3 regions of the Bradyrhizobium sp. 14AA genome follow, and region 3 is predicted to be linked to each of the others. Evidence: predicted binding sites of a transcription regulator. Region 3 holds the regulator's gene; each other region holds the start of a gene.

What was found. Region 3 encodes HrcA, which represses chaperone genes, less so after heat shock. Its sites were predicted from a motif close to GTTAGCACTCNCNNNNNGNGAGTGCTAAC; they were not measured.
Region 1: a site for HrcA is predicted at 2,904-2,932, ahead of RAD15_RS02475 (co-chaperone GroES). Genes of this name have one in related genera too.
Region 2: a site for HrcA is predicted at 1,829-1,857, ahead of RAD15_RS31880 (co-chaperone GroES). Genes of this name have one in related genera too.

Annotation. Positions count from the first base shown of each region.
Region 1 is NZ_JAVAYM010000001.1:558,673-563,185, reverse strand. It holds gene RAD15_RS02490 (hypothetical protein) at 1-55, opposite strand, end outside; gene RAD15_RS02485 (hypothetical protein) at 735-1,127, shown strand; partial or broken gene RAD15_RS02480 (transglutaminase family protein) at 1,671-2,531, opposite strand; gene RAD15_RS02475 (co-chaperone GroES) at 2,965-3,282, shown strand; gene groL (chaperonin GroEL) at 3,425-4,513, shown strand, end outside.
Region 2 is NZ_JAVAYM010000022.1:72,486-76,998, forward strand. It holds gene RAD15_RS31870 (transglutaminase family protein) at 1-861, opposite strand, end outside; gene RAD15_RS31875 (hypothetical protein) at 945-1,118, shown strand; gene RAD15_RS31880 (co-chaperone GroES) at 1,891-2,208, shown strand; gene groL (chaperonin GroEL) at 2,353-4,005, shown strand.
Region 3 is NZ_JAVAYM010000004.1:121,298-125,810, reverse strand. It holds gene RAD15_RS10590 (hypothetical protein) at 1-619, shown strand, start outside; gene pncA (bifunctional nicotinamidase/pyrazinamidase) at 877-1,599, shown strand; gene grpE (nucleotide exchange factor GrpE) at 1,608-2,222, opposite strand; gene hrcA (heat-inducible transcriptional repressor HrcA) at 2,319-3,407, opposite strand; gene rph (ribonuclease PH) at 3,575-4,288, shown strand; gene rdgB (RdgB/HAM1 family non-canonical purine NTP pyrophosphatase) at 4,299-4,513, shown strand, end outside.

The DNA of each region.
Region 1 (4,513 bases), on a different contig from region 3:
CGACAAACATCGCCGGAACGCCGTAGGCATCTCTGATGATCGCGGTATTTGCCATTCCTCCCCTGCTTTCTTTTCAGACTCCATTACCGTCACGTCACTTGGGACGGACTACCACTGAACAATCACGGCGGCAGCGATCAGCAGCGCAAAGAAGATCGGCAACAGCACCGGAGGCACCAGCCAATCGCGAAGATCAAATTTGAGGGTATCTGACATGTGACCGCCTTGTTGGTTGAGGCGGGAGCGCAACGCTCTCAGTCACCGATAACAGCCCGGGGCGCACGCGGTGATGTGTTAGATATAGTGGCTATCTGCCGAATAGCGAGCAGAATCGCAATTTTCTTTTGGGCTGGACCCTGACAAGGCGGCAATGCGACGCGCTTAGCCATTTGAGCGCCAGCGCTGCACCGTCTCCTTTGCAGCCGGGCGTGGCTTCGAGTCCGACACGTCGTTAATGCATTGACCGACGAGGCATCGCTTCGATGTGCGCGGCGGTTGCGTGGGTCTACCAGCTGGAAGCCAAGAACGTGCTGTACAGCATCAGGATAACAGTCTACGGTTCAACTACGGGTGGCCATTGTCACCTTGAAGCTGTCCATGAAGCGGCGACGTCCGACGTCGCGGCTCGTCGTCGTAGCGGCAGCTAGAGTGCCATCGGAAGGCGCAATCTTTTCGACCAGATGCTTTGACCAAGCGCGGATGCAAGCGGCGTCCGCGGCTGTGAACGCGCTTGTGTGCGCGACAAAGGAGATATTATGAGAATACCCGCAATCCTGCAGGGTGAGGCCCGGACTCGCTTCCTGCAAGGTATCGCTTTCGGCGCTATTGCAGCAATGACGATCGGATTTGGGTGGGGCGGCTGGGTCACCGACGGCACTGCCAGAATCATGAACGCAACGGCAGAAAGCAACGGCCGCATGTCGATCCTGGTCCCCATGTGCGTCACGCAGTTCACTGCGGCTGACGGCGCCGTCACCAAATTTAAGGCGGCCGGCCCATACTCAAGAGACAACGTCATCACCGAATACGTGAAGGCCGTTGCCTCCACGAGCATGGACTATTCCTTCGCCAAGGCATGCGCAGCCGGCGTGGAAGCCGAACTCTTGAGGACCCCCACAAAGAGCTGAGTGATCGGTTCGTAGGATTGGGGATCCAGCGAACCTGGCGCCACTGATCTGCTTGCCACGCTCTCACCCGATATCGAGCGCCGATGAGCGTGCCGAACTGACGCTGACGACGCGTCGGAAGACCGCGCAGGCGCTGGCTCTGAGAGCCCGGATCGTGCTGAGCTGTCGGAGGGTGGTGAGAACCGGAAGTCGCACCAAGCTGGCCTGGACCGGCGGACCGCAGGCTAATGGCAGCGTCGTTTTATGGAGCAGCGCGTGGCCGGGCTGCACGACGAGCCGCGCTCCGGCGCGCCGCGCACGATTGACCGAAGCCCGCATCGAAACCGTGATCGTGAGAACTTTGGAGAGCTGCCCTGACGAGGCCACTCATGGGAGCTCCCGCTATAGGCAAGACCAGGGCCTATTGGTGTCGGCGGGCTTTCTGCTGCAGCCGCACCGGATGGAGATACTCAAGCTCTCAACCGATCCGAATTTCGTGGACAAAGTGCGCAATGTCGAAGGCCTCTACGTCTCACGGCCGGAGCCGCCGAATGTCCCGTCGATCTAAGACGTGACAAGAACTTCCACGGACATCCCAGCGAAAGCGCCGATGCTACCGACGAAGCTGCCAGACACTGGGATCTTCTGCCGGATATCGCGCGCGACCGCGACTGGGATTAGATTGAAGCCGCCGAGGCTACGATTTGTGGGGTCGAATGTGATCCAGCCAGCTCCCGGTACGAAGATCTCCGCCCACGCATGGGTTGATCCCGCACCGACCGATCCGACGTTGTCGTGTTCTGGATTGTAAAAGTAGCCGGAGACGATTCTGGCTCCGAACCCGAGCATGCGTGCTGCTTCGCTGAACAACACCGCATAATCTCGGCATGACCCCCAGCCACGATTCAGGGTTTCTACCGGCGTCTGGGTGCCCTCATCCTCACGGATACCGGATAGCTTCGGAGACGCCGACGCTGAGATCCTTCAGCAGCGATAACGTGTCAGTCCGACTTCCTCGCACGAACATTTGCGCCCAATTTCGCAGGAGCCCAACCGTGTCCGAAAACTGGGGGAGAGCCAAGGCGCCGAGATCGGTCCAGTCTTCATCAGAATAGCGGAATGGATAAGACATGGCCGAGACAGCGATATCGAACACCGGCCATTCAACGGCGTCGAGTTGAAGCTCCTCCGTGGCGCAGGCGATCACCAGGTTGGAGGCTGTCATCTGAAACGTGGCCGTGGCGATGGCATCGCCAAACACATCGTGGCCCCACGTCAAGGCCGCATGCGGCGTCACCGAGACGTTGCTGGAATCAACCGAAGCTCGCGGGCTTGGCGCGGACGAAGCATCAAGCGGTGCGGCAACAGCCGAACGTGTTCGCTGAAACGATAAGTCGTCGCCTCGAGAACCTTCACCGTACTCAACGAAAGCTCCAATCGAGGAAGCCTTTGATCAAACCCTTCATCCGGTGGTCCGCTTCTGAAGCATGGCCGAATAGAACGTGCCCATGCAAATGTCGATCCAGACCGTGACCTGGACGATTGCAGTCGAGGCATCGGGCAGAACGCTGTGGTTCATCCATATGAGCGCGTTGCCTACTTTCCTCCTCGGTTCAGACCAGATGGACAACCTCCTGAGAGACCACACCTAAACGGCTAATTTGCAAGTTACCCACACGACCTGAAGCCAACCGTCGGCAGATAAGCTGGTCGCCAAAATGTTTCGCCCATGAGGGATTGACGTGACAAACGCCCCGAAACCCTTGCGCCTTCGAGTTTCGGGGTTATGTAAAGGGCGCTAGCACTCGTTCATTACGACTGCCAATCCAAATAATCACAAAAAGCGAAGGAGGACGCCATGAAGTTCCGTCCGCTCCACGACCGCGTTGTAATCAAGCGTATCGATGCCGAAGCGAAGACCACCGGCGGCATCATCATTCCGGATAGCGCCAAGGAAAAGCCCTCGCAGGGCGAGGTCACGGCGATCGGCCCAGGCGGCCGGGACGAAGCTGGCAAGCTGATACCGATCGATCTGCAGGTCGGCGACCGCGTGCTGTTCGGCAAGTGGTCCGGCACTGAAGTCAGGATCGACGGCCAGGATCTGCTGATCATGAAAGAGAGCGACATCATGGGCATTCTCACCGATCTTCCGGCCGCCAGAAAGAAGGTCGCGTAAGGGCCAGCCAGATTCCTAATCCTAAGGCGTCGTCGCAGCGGACGTCTCGAAGGATGTGGCCCGCAATCTAGATCTCAGCCCTCAAGAACGTCGCCCAATTGCGCGGCCTTCTGGGGATCTGACCAGTCAAACGGAGATCATCATGTCATCCAAGGAAGTTAAATTCGGCGTCGAGGCCCGCGATCGCATGCTACGCGGCGTCGACATTCTCAACAACGCGGTCAAGGTGACACTCGGCCCCAAGGGCCGCAACGTCGTGCTCGATAAGTCGTTCGGCGCTCCCCGCGTCACCAAAGACGGCGTCACCGTCGCCAAGGAAATCGAACTCGAAGATAAGTTCGAGAACATGGGCGCCCAGATGGTGCGCGAAGTCGCTTCCAAGTCGGCCGACGCTGCTGGCGACGGCACCACCACCGCGACCGTACTGGCCGCGGCCATCATCAGAGAAGGAGCCAAGTCGGTTGCAGCCGGCATGAACCCGATGGATCTGAAGCGCGGTATCGACTTGGCTGTGGAAGCCGTCGTCGCCGACCTCGTCAAGAACTCCAAGAAGGTCACCTCGAACGAGGAAATCGCCCAGGTCGGCACGATCTCGTCCAACGGTGACGCCGAGATCGGCAAGTTTCTCTCCGACGCCATGAAGAAGGTCGGCAACGAGGGCGTCATCACGGTTGAGGAAGCCAAATCGCTCGAGACAGAACTCGAAGTCGTCGAGGGCATGCAGTTCGACCGCGGTTATATCTCCCCTTACTTCATCACCAACGCCGACAAAATGCGCGCTGAATTCGAAGACGCCTATGTCCTGATCAACGAGAAGAAGCTTTCTAACCTTAACGAGATGCTTCCGCTCTTGGAAGCAGTCGTGCAGTCCGGCAAGCCGCTGGTTATCATTGCGGAAGATGTTGAAGGCGAAGCTCTCGCCACCCTCGTGGTCAACCGTCTGCGTGGCGGCCTCAAGGTCGCGGCCGTCAAGGCTCCGGGCTTCGGCGATCGCCGCAAGGCCATGCTGCAGGACATCGCGGTTCTGACCGGTGGTCAGGCGATCTCGGAAGATCTCGGCATCAAGCTCGAGAACGTCACCCTAACCATGCTCGGCCGCGCCAAGAAGGTGATGATCGACAAGGAGAACACCACCATTGTCAGCGGCGCGGGCAAGAAAGCGGACATCGAAGCGCGCGTTCAGCAGATCAAGGCGCAGATCGAGGAAACCACCTCGGACTACGACCGTGAG
Region 2 (4,513 bases), on a different contig from region 3:
AGACGTGACAAGAACTTCCACGGACATCCCAGCGAAAGCGCCAATGCTACCGACGAAGCTGCCAGACACTGGGATCGTCTGCCGGATATCGCGCGCGACCGCGACCGGGATTAGATTGAAGCCGCCGAGGCTACGATTTGTGGGGTCGAATGTGATCCAGCCAGCTCCCGGTACGAAGATCTCCGCCCACGCATGGGTTGATCCCGCACCGCTCGATCCGACGCTGTCGCGTTCGGGATTGTAAAGGTAGCCGGAGACGATTCTGGCTCCGAACCCGAGCATGCGTGCTGCTTCGCTGAACAACACCGCATAATCTCGGCAAGACCCCCAGCCACGATTCAGGGTTTCTACCGGCGTCTGGGTGCCCTCATCCTCACGGCTCTGATACCGGATAGCTTCGGAGACGCCGACGCTGAGATCCTTCAGCAGCGATAACGTGTCAGTCCGACTTCCTCGCACGAACATTTGCGCCCAATTTCGCAGGAGTCCCGCCGTGTCCGAAAACTGTGGGAGAGCCAGGGCGCCGAGATCGGTCCAGTCTTCATCAGAATAGCGGAATGGATAAGACATGGCCGAGACAGCGATATCGAACACCGGCCATTCAACTGCGTCGAGTTGAAGCTCCGTGGCGCAGGCGATCACCAGGTTGGAGGCTGTCATCTGAAACGTGGCCGTAGCGATCGCATTCCCAAACACATCGTGCGCCCACGTCAAGGCCGCATGCGGCGTTACCGTGACGCTGCTGGAAATCAACCGAAGCTCGCGGGCTTCGCGCGGACGAAGCATCAAGCGGTGCGGCAGCAGCCGAACGTGTTCGTTGAAACGATAAGTCGTCGTGTGAAGAACCTTCACCGTACTCAACGAAAGCTCCAATCGAGGAAGCCTGTGATCAGACCCTTCATCCGGTCGTCCCCTTCTGAAGTATGGCCGAATAGAACGTGCCCATGCAAATGTCGATCCAGACCGAGACCTGGACGATTGCAGTCGAGGCATCGGGCAGAACGCTGTGGTTCATCCATATGAGCGCGGTGCCTACTTTCCTGGCCTGCGGAGCATTTTCCGCTCTCTCGTTCGCCGAGATCTGCACCATTGGTTCGTGGGACGGTCGCCGGGAGTAAATGTCCCCTGACGTGTGAAATCGTTGCCAAGCAGAGGACATCGGTTCCGAAGCCCCTGATAACTGCGATCGCGGCCTGAGACCATTCTCAAAGAGACAACGGCCCTGCGGCAGCTAGAGTGCCATCTCACAGTCGGAAAAGTACGGCATAAGCGCTACCGAACTCGCTGTCGCCGATAGGTACCATCGGCTGAGCTTGATATGGGACTTGTCGCACTCAGAACAAATGCCAAAGTCAAACTAGCTCAAGCGGAGTCGAAACGAGCCAGTAGGACTGAAGCGGCCTCATCGTTCTGGAGGTCTCACCGGCCCGGCAAGGAAGTGATAGGTAGGCACCCAAGTCGTGTTCCATGTCTCAAGAGTTGCGTCGCAAACGGAACACTCAAAGCTGCTGATCTGTCCGGCGGGAGCCATGGACTCGGTTCGGCTATAGACAGCGCCGCACTTGCAGGATCGGTAAGACGAGTCAGACATGCCATCCTTATGCGCCTAAACGGCTAATTTACAAGTTACCTCACGGGCTGAAGCTAAGTCGGCAGGTAAACTGATCGCCGGAAGGTTTCGCCCATGAGGGATTGGCGTGACAAACGCTACAGGCCGTGATGACTAACCCTCCTGTTCGCTGCGGAGTCACTCGCTGAATCGACTCAGCGATCAAGCATCGCGAGCCGAAACCCTTGCGCCTTCGAGTTTCGGGCTTATGTGAAGGGCGCTAGCACTCGTTCATTGCGACTGCCAATCCCCAATAATCACAAAAAGCGAAGGAGGACGCCATGAAATTCCGTCCGCTCCACGACCGCGTTGTAATCAAGCGTATCGATGCCGAAGCGAAGACCAGCGGCGGCATCATCATTCCGGATAGCGCCAAGGAAAGGCCCTCCCAGGGCGAAGTCACGGCGATTGGCCCAGGCGGCCGGGACGAAGCTGGCAAGCTGATACCGATCGATCTGCAGGTCGGCGACCGCGTGCTGTTCGGCAAGTGGTCCGGCACTGAAGTCAAGATCGACGGCCGCGACCTGCTGATCATGAAAGAGAGCGACATCATGGGCGTTCTCACCGATCTTCCGGCCGCCAGCAAGAAGGCCGCGTAAGGGCCAGCCAGATTCCTTATCCTAAGGCGTCGTCGCAGCGGACGTCTCGAAGGATGTGGCCCGCAATCTAGATCTCAGCCCTCAAGAACGTCGCCCAATTGCGCGGCCTTTTGGGGATCTGACCAGTCAAAAACGGAGATCATCATGTCATCCAAGGAAGTTAAATTCGGCGTCGAGGCCCGCGATCGCATGCTACGCGGCGTCGACATTCTCAACAACGCGGTCAAGGTGACCCTCGGCCCCAAGGGCCGCAACGTCGTGCTCGATAAGTCGTTCGGCGCTCCCCGCGTCACCAAAGACGGCGTCACCGTCGCCAAGGAAATCGAACTCGAAGATAAGTTCGAGAACATGGGCGCCCAGATGGTGCGCGAAGTCGCTTCCAAGTCGGCCGACGCTGCTGGCGACGGCACCACCACCGCGACCGTATTGGCCGCGGCCATTATCAGAGAAGGAGCCAAGTCGGTTGCAGCCGGCATGAACCCGATGGACCTGAAGCGCGGTATCGACTTGGCTGTGGAAGCCGTTGTCGCCGACCTTGTCAAGAACTCCAAGAAGGTCACCTCGAACGAGGAGATCGCCCAGGTTGGCACGATCTCGTCTAACGGTGACGCCGAGATCGGCAAGTTTCTCTCCGACGCCATGAAGAAGGTCGGCAATGAGGGCGTCATCACGGTTGAGGAAGCCAAATCGCTCGAGACAGAACTCGAAGTCGTCGAGGGCATGCAGTTCGACCGCGGTTATATCTCCCCCTACTTCATCACCAATGCCGACAAAATGCGCGCTGAATTCGAAGACGCCTATGTCCTGATCAACGAGAAGAAGCTTTCCAACCTTAACGAGATGCTTCCGCTCTTGGAAGCAGTCGTGCAGTCCGGCAAGCCGCTGGTTATCATTGCGGAAGATGTCGAAGGCGAAGCTCTCGCCACCCTCGTGGTCAACCGTCTGCGTGGCGGCCTCAAGGTCGCGGCCGTCAAGGCGCCTGGCTTCGGCGATCGCCGCAAGGCCATGCTGCAGGACATCGCGGTTCTGACCGGTGGTCAGGCGATCTCGGAAGATCTCGGCATCAAGCTCGAGAACGTGACGCTCAACATGCTCGGTCGCGCCAAGAAGGTGATGATCGACAAGGAGAACACCACCATCGTCAGCGGCGCCGGCAAGAAAACCGACATCGAAGCACGCGTTCAGCAGATCAAGGCGCAGATCGAGGAAACCGCCTCGGACTACGACCGTGAGAAGCTCCAGGAACGGCTGGCCAAGCTCGCAGGCGGCGTCGCGGTGATCCGCGTCGGCGGCGCAACTGAAGTCGAGGTCAAGGAGCGCAAGGATCGCGTGGATGACGCGATGCATGCGACCCGTGCGGCGGTTGAGGAGGGCATCCTTCCCGGCGGCGGCGTCGCCCTGCTGCGCGCATCCGAGCATCTTAAGGGCCTGCGCACCAAGAACGACGACCAGAAGACGGGCGTCGAGATCGTGCGCAAGGCACTGTCCTGGCCGGCCCGCCAGATCGCGATCAATGCAGGCGAAGACGGCTCGGTTATCATTGGCAAAATTCTGGAGAAGGATCAGTACGCCTATGGCTTCGACTCGCAGACCGGCGAATATGTCAACCTGATCGCTAAAGGCATCATCGACCCGACCAAAGTCGTACGTGTAGCTATCCAGAACGCAGCGTCGGTTGCGGGGCTCTTGATCACGACCGAGGCCATGGTGGCCGAGTTGCCGAAGAAAGGCGCGGGAGGCGGTATGCCAGCTGGCGGCGGTGGCGGTATGGGTGGCATGGGCGGTATGGACTTCTAAGTCCAATCGTTTAGCCGCCATCCGATGGAAAAGCCCGGCAGCAATGCCGGGCCTCTTCAGTTCAGCTGCTCGACAGCGACGCGGCTTTGGACGAGCCGGATCAATCAAAAGCACGGATGGCATTTTGCCACTGAGCCTCATAGTGTGAATGCTGATCGAGCTTTGACCCCTTAATCAGCCGCGCCGCGGCGCTTAAGTCCTGATTTTACTACGTCGAGAATGACCCCGGGGCTGAACGGCGTCCGACTCCCCGCCGAATGACTATCGTCCTTGTCTGCGGTTTGGAGCACCCATTGCCGATCGAGTGCTGGTGATTGCAGGCCGCACTTACGTTATTGTGCGTCATCGCGCCAACATTCGATGACTACCGACTGGTGGAGAGCGGCGCCTAGGCCGAAGGCGCCAGAGCCGAAATTAAAGACGCAAATCTCGCACGGGCACTCTCCGGGATTTCGAGTGCGAAGTGGGCCGCAGTTGGCTGTTCTGAAACTCCCTGTTTCGGCCGGAT
Region 3 (4,513 bases):
CGATACGCCCGTGCGGCGCTATTCGATGATCGTGCCGGGCGCCGGCTTCTCCGGCTATGTCGCGGTGCAGATTCCGGACAATGCGACCAAGATCTACACCGATGAAGCGGTGCGGCAGATGTTTGCGAGCACCGTGACCCGCAAGCAGGTCTCGGCCGACGAGCAGATCGCGCTGATGCCGTTCAAGATCACCGATCTCGCCGACTTCAAGGACATTCGCACGCTGGCGCCGGGCTCCAGCATCATCCTGGCCGACGGCAACGAGAGCTCGGGCTATGAGTCGAAGCCGTTCATGATCCTCGGCCTGATCGGCGCCACCCCGCAAGCCGCCGACGACCGCGCCCGCTTCGCCCAGGAGGCCGCGCTCCAGATCCCCGGCGTGCGCGAATCGCGCGTCACCATGTCCGAGCCGATCCGCATCAACGGCCAGCAGGGCTTCGAGACCCGGATCGACGGCATCAGTGGCAAGGACAAGACCGCGGTGACCGTGGTGCAGTGGATCCGCTTCTCGAGCGGCGGCGCCTCGCTGCGCATCATCGCCAGCGCCCCGCGCGACCAATGGCCCGCCGCCTTCACCCGCTTCCGCGCCGTGCGCGACGGCATCCAGCCGAAGGGGTAGGCGAAGGCCGTCCAACACATTCGGCGTCGTCCCGGCGGAGGCCGGGACCCATACGCCGCAGCGATAGTTTTACAAAGGCCCGGAGTTACCAGCTCGTCCTGCAACCGATCCCTGTGGTTATGGGTCCCGGCCTACGCCGGGACGACGGAAAGATAGAGCCCACCCCCTCACCAATACCGGCCGCATTTTCGGGCTTCTGTTCGTATACGAACGGACCTAGGCTTCCCCAGTTGGATCATCCTAGAGGGAGGCGAATGATGCTGGATCGACGACAAATCCTCGCGGCACTTGGGACCACCGCGCTCGTGGCCCTTGCTCCGACGGCGCTCCTCGCGGCCGCATCGATCAAACCCGACGATGCTTCCGTCCTGCTCGTGATCGACGTGCAGAATTGTTTCCTGCCGGGCGGCAGCCTCGCGGTGAAGGAAGGCGAGCAGGTGGTGCCCGTCATCAATAAGATGGCAAAGGCGTTTGCGAACGTGGTGATGACGCAGGACTGGCACACGCCGGGCCACGTTTCGTTTGCGTCAGTCCACTCCGGCAAGAAGCCGTTCGAGACCGTCGATCTTCCCTACGGCAAGCAGGTGCTGTGGCCCGACCATTGCGTGCAGGGCACCGATGGCGCTTCGCTGTCAAAGGATCTTGCGATCCCGCACGCCGAGCTCATCATCCGCAAGGGTTTTCACAAGGACGTCGACAGCTACTCGGCCTTCCTCGAAGCCGACGGCAAGACCTCGACCGGACTTGCCGGCTATCTCAAGGGCCGCAAGATCAAGCGCGTCTTCGTTGCTGGCCTTGCGACGGATTTCTGCGTCGCCTGGACCGCGCTCGACGCGCGCAAGGCGGGCTTCGAGGTCTATGTGGTCGAAGACGGCTGCCGCGGCATCGACACGCAGGGCTCGCTGGCAAAAGCCTGGGCCGACATGGCCAAGGCCGGTGTGAAGCGGATTCAGTCTGCGGATATCGCGGTGAGCGCGTAAGGCGCGGCTTACGCCGCGCCGTTCGACTCGTTGCTGTTAGCGGCGGCCGCGGCCTTCGCGCCGCCCTTGGCGACACCGACCAAAGCCGGGCGCAGCACGCGATCGCCGATGGTGTAGCCGGCCTGCATGATCTGCACCACGGTGCCCGACGGCACCGACGCATCAGGCACTTCGTACATTGCCTGGTGGAAGTTCGGGTCGAACTTCTGGCCCTGCGGATCGAGCTTCTTCACGCCGTGCTTTTCTAGCGCGTTGAGCAGCGAACGCTCGGTGAGCTCGACGCCCTCGATCAGCGAGATCAGGCCGGGATCGGCCGTGGCACGAGCCTCGGCCGGAACGGCGTCGAGCGCGCGCTGGAGATTGTCGGCGATGTCGAGCACGTCGCGGGCAAAGCCGGTGATGCCGTAGAGGCGGGCGTCGGCGACCTCCTTGGTGGTGCGCTTGCGCAGGTTCTCCATCTCGGCCAGCGTCCGCAGCATGCGGTCACGCGCCTCGGCGGCTTCCTTCTGCAACAGCTCGACCGAGCCGGGCTCGGGATCGTCGGGCATGATATAGGGTTTTGACACCACGGGCTCGCCGGTCGCAGCGGTCGTGTCTTCGGGTTGCCGGTCTCGATCGGTCATCGGCTCTAATCTCGAACTCGTTTCCAGGGATTGTTGGCCCGGATATCGTGCCTAAGCGTGCGAAAATCAAGCGCCCGTGATCGGTGGAAACGCCGGTCAGCCCCCCAAAAGGCGGCTGACGATGCGGGCCGCGTAGTCCACGGTCGGGATCACGCGGGCATAATTCAGCCGCGTCGGCCCGATCACGCCCAAAACACCGACAATATGGCCGGCGGCATCCCGATAGGGCGAGATGATCGTGGAGGAGCCGGACAAGGAAAACAGCTTGTTCTCCGAACCGATAAAGATGCGCACGCCCTCGGCGGTCTCCGCGCGGCCGAGCAGGTCGATCACGCCCCGCTTGGTCTCGAGATCGTCGAACAGCAGCCGAACGCGCTCCAGATCCTCCAGCGCATGCAAATCTTCCAGCAGATTGGCGTGGCCGCGGACGATGAGCTGGCGATCCTCGTTCTCGCCCCCGGACCAGCTGGCGATGCCGGCGGAAATCACCTTTTGCGTGAGCTGATCGAGCTCGGCGCGGGCCTCCCCAAGGGCAGTTTCGAGCTCGAGCCGTGCCTCGGCCAGCGTCCGGCCGCGGATCCGGGCATTAAGGAAATTGCCGGCCTCGATGAGCGCCGAGGAGGGAACCCCGAGCGGCAGCGCCAGCACGCGGTTTTCGACCTGGCCATCCTCGCCGACCAGGATCACCAGCGCCTTTTCCGGTTCCAGGCGGACGAATTCGATGTGCTTGAGCCGCGCATTGGATTTCGGCGTCAGCACCACCGCGGCGGCCCGCGTGAGACCGGAAAGCCGCGTCAGCGCCTGATCCAGCGCCGCCTCGACCGACTGCGCCTGGCCCACGGAGGTAAGCTGGCTCTGGATCGACTGCCGTTCGGCCTCGTTGAGGTCGCCGACCTGCATCAGGGCATCGACGAAGAAGCGCAGGCCGAGTTCCGTCGGCAGCCGGCCGGCGGAGGTGTGCGGGGCATAGATCAGCCCGAGCTGTTCCAGATCAGCCATGACGTTGCGGACCGAGGCCGGCGACAGCGGCATGGCGATCAGCCGCGAGATATTGCGCGAGCCCACGGGCTCACCGGTCGCGAGATAGCTTTCGACAATTTGACGAAATATGTCGCGGGAACGCTCGTTGAGCTGGGCGAGGCCTGCGCGCGGCGCGATCAGATGGATCGGATCGTGATGGGCCACAGACGGTAACTCCTCTCAGATGCTCATAATTTGTCCATCCCGGAGGGTTCTGACAAGCGTGGCGTTCGCGGGCCCGAAATCAGGGGTGAAAAAACCTTGCCGCCTACCCTCACCCCACCTACAAGCACCGCGAATAGCCCTTTTCCGAGAGTTTTGGAGGATTTCCCATGCGGCCAAGCCGCCGTGCGCCCGACGAATTGCGCCCCGTGACGCTGGAGCGCGGCGTGGTCAAATATGCGGAAGGCTCCTGCCTCGTGAAATTCGGCGACACCCATGTGCTGGTCACCGCCACGCTGGAAGACCGCCTGCCGCCGTGGCTGAAGGGCCAGGGCCGCGGCTGGGTCACCGCCGAATACGGCATGCTGCCGCGCGCGACCTCGGAACGCACCCGCCGCGAGGCCTCCGCCGGCAAGCAGAGCGGCCGCACCGTCGAGATCCAGCGCCTGATCGGCCGCTCGCTTCGCACCATCGTCGATCTCGAAGCGCTCGGTGAGCGCCAGATCACGGTCGATTGCGACGTGCTCCAGGCCGACGGCGGCACGCGCACGGCCTCGATCACCGGCGCCTGGGTCGCGCTCGCCGATTGCATCAACTGGATGAAGGCGCGCAACATGATCAAGGCCAACGTCATGCGCGACAACGTCGCCGCGATCTCCTGCGGCATCTATCAGGGCAAGCCGGTGCTGGATCTCGACTATGCCGAGGATTCGGAAGCCCAGACCGACGCCAATTTCGTCATGACCGGCGATGGCCGCATCATCGAGGTGCAGGGCACCGCGGAACGCGAGCCGTTCACGCAAGACGAGTTCCTGGCGCTGATCGCCTTGGCGCAAAAGGGCATCGCCCGTCTGGTGGACTTGCAGAAACTGGCCGTGGCGTAGTCAATAGGCCATGCACCGCCGAATCACTGACAAGCTCGTCATCGCGACCCACAATCCCGGCAAGCTCGCCGAGATGAAGGAGCTTTTGGCACCTCACGGCGTCGAAGTGGTCTCGGCTGGCGAACTCGGCCTGGGCGAGCCCGAAGAGACCGGCAACGACTTTCGCAGCAACGCCGCGATCAAGGCGATCGCGGCGGCGCAGGCGACGAAGCTTCCGGCATTCGC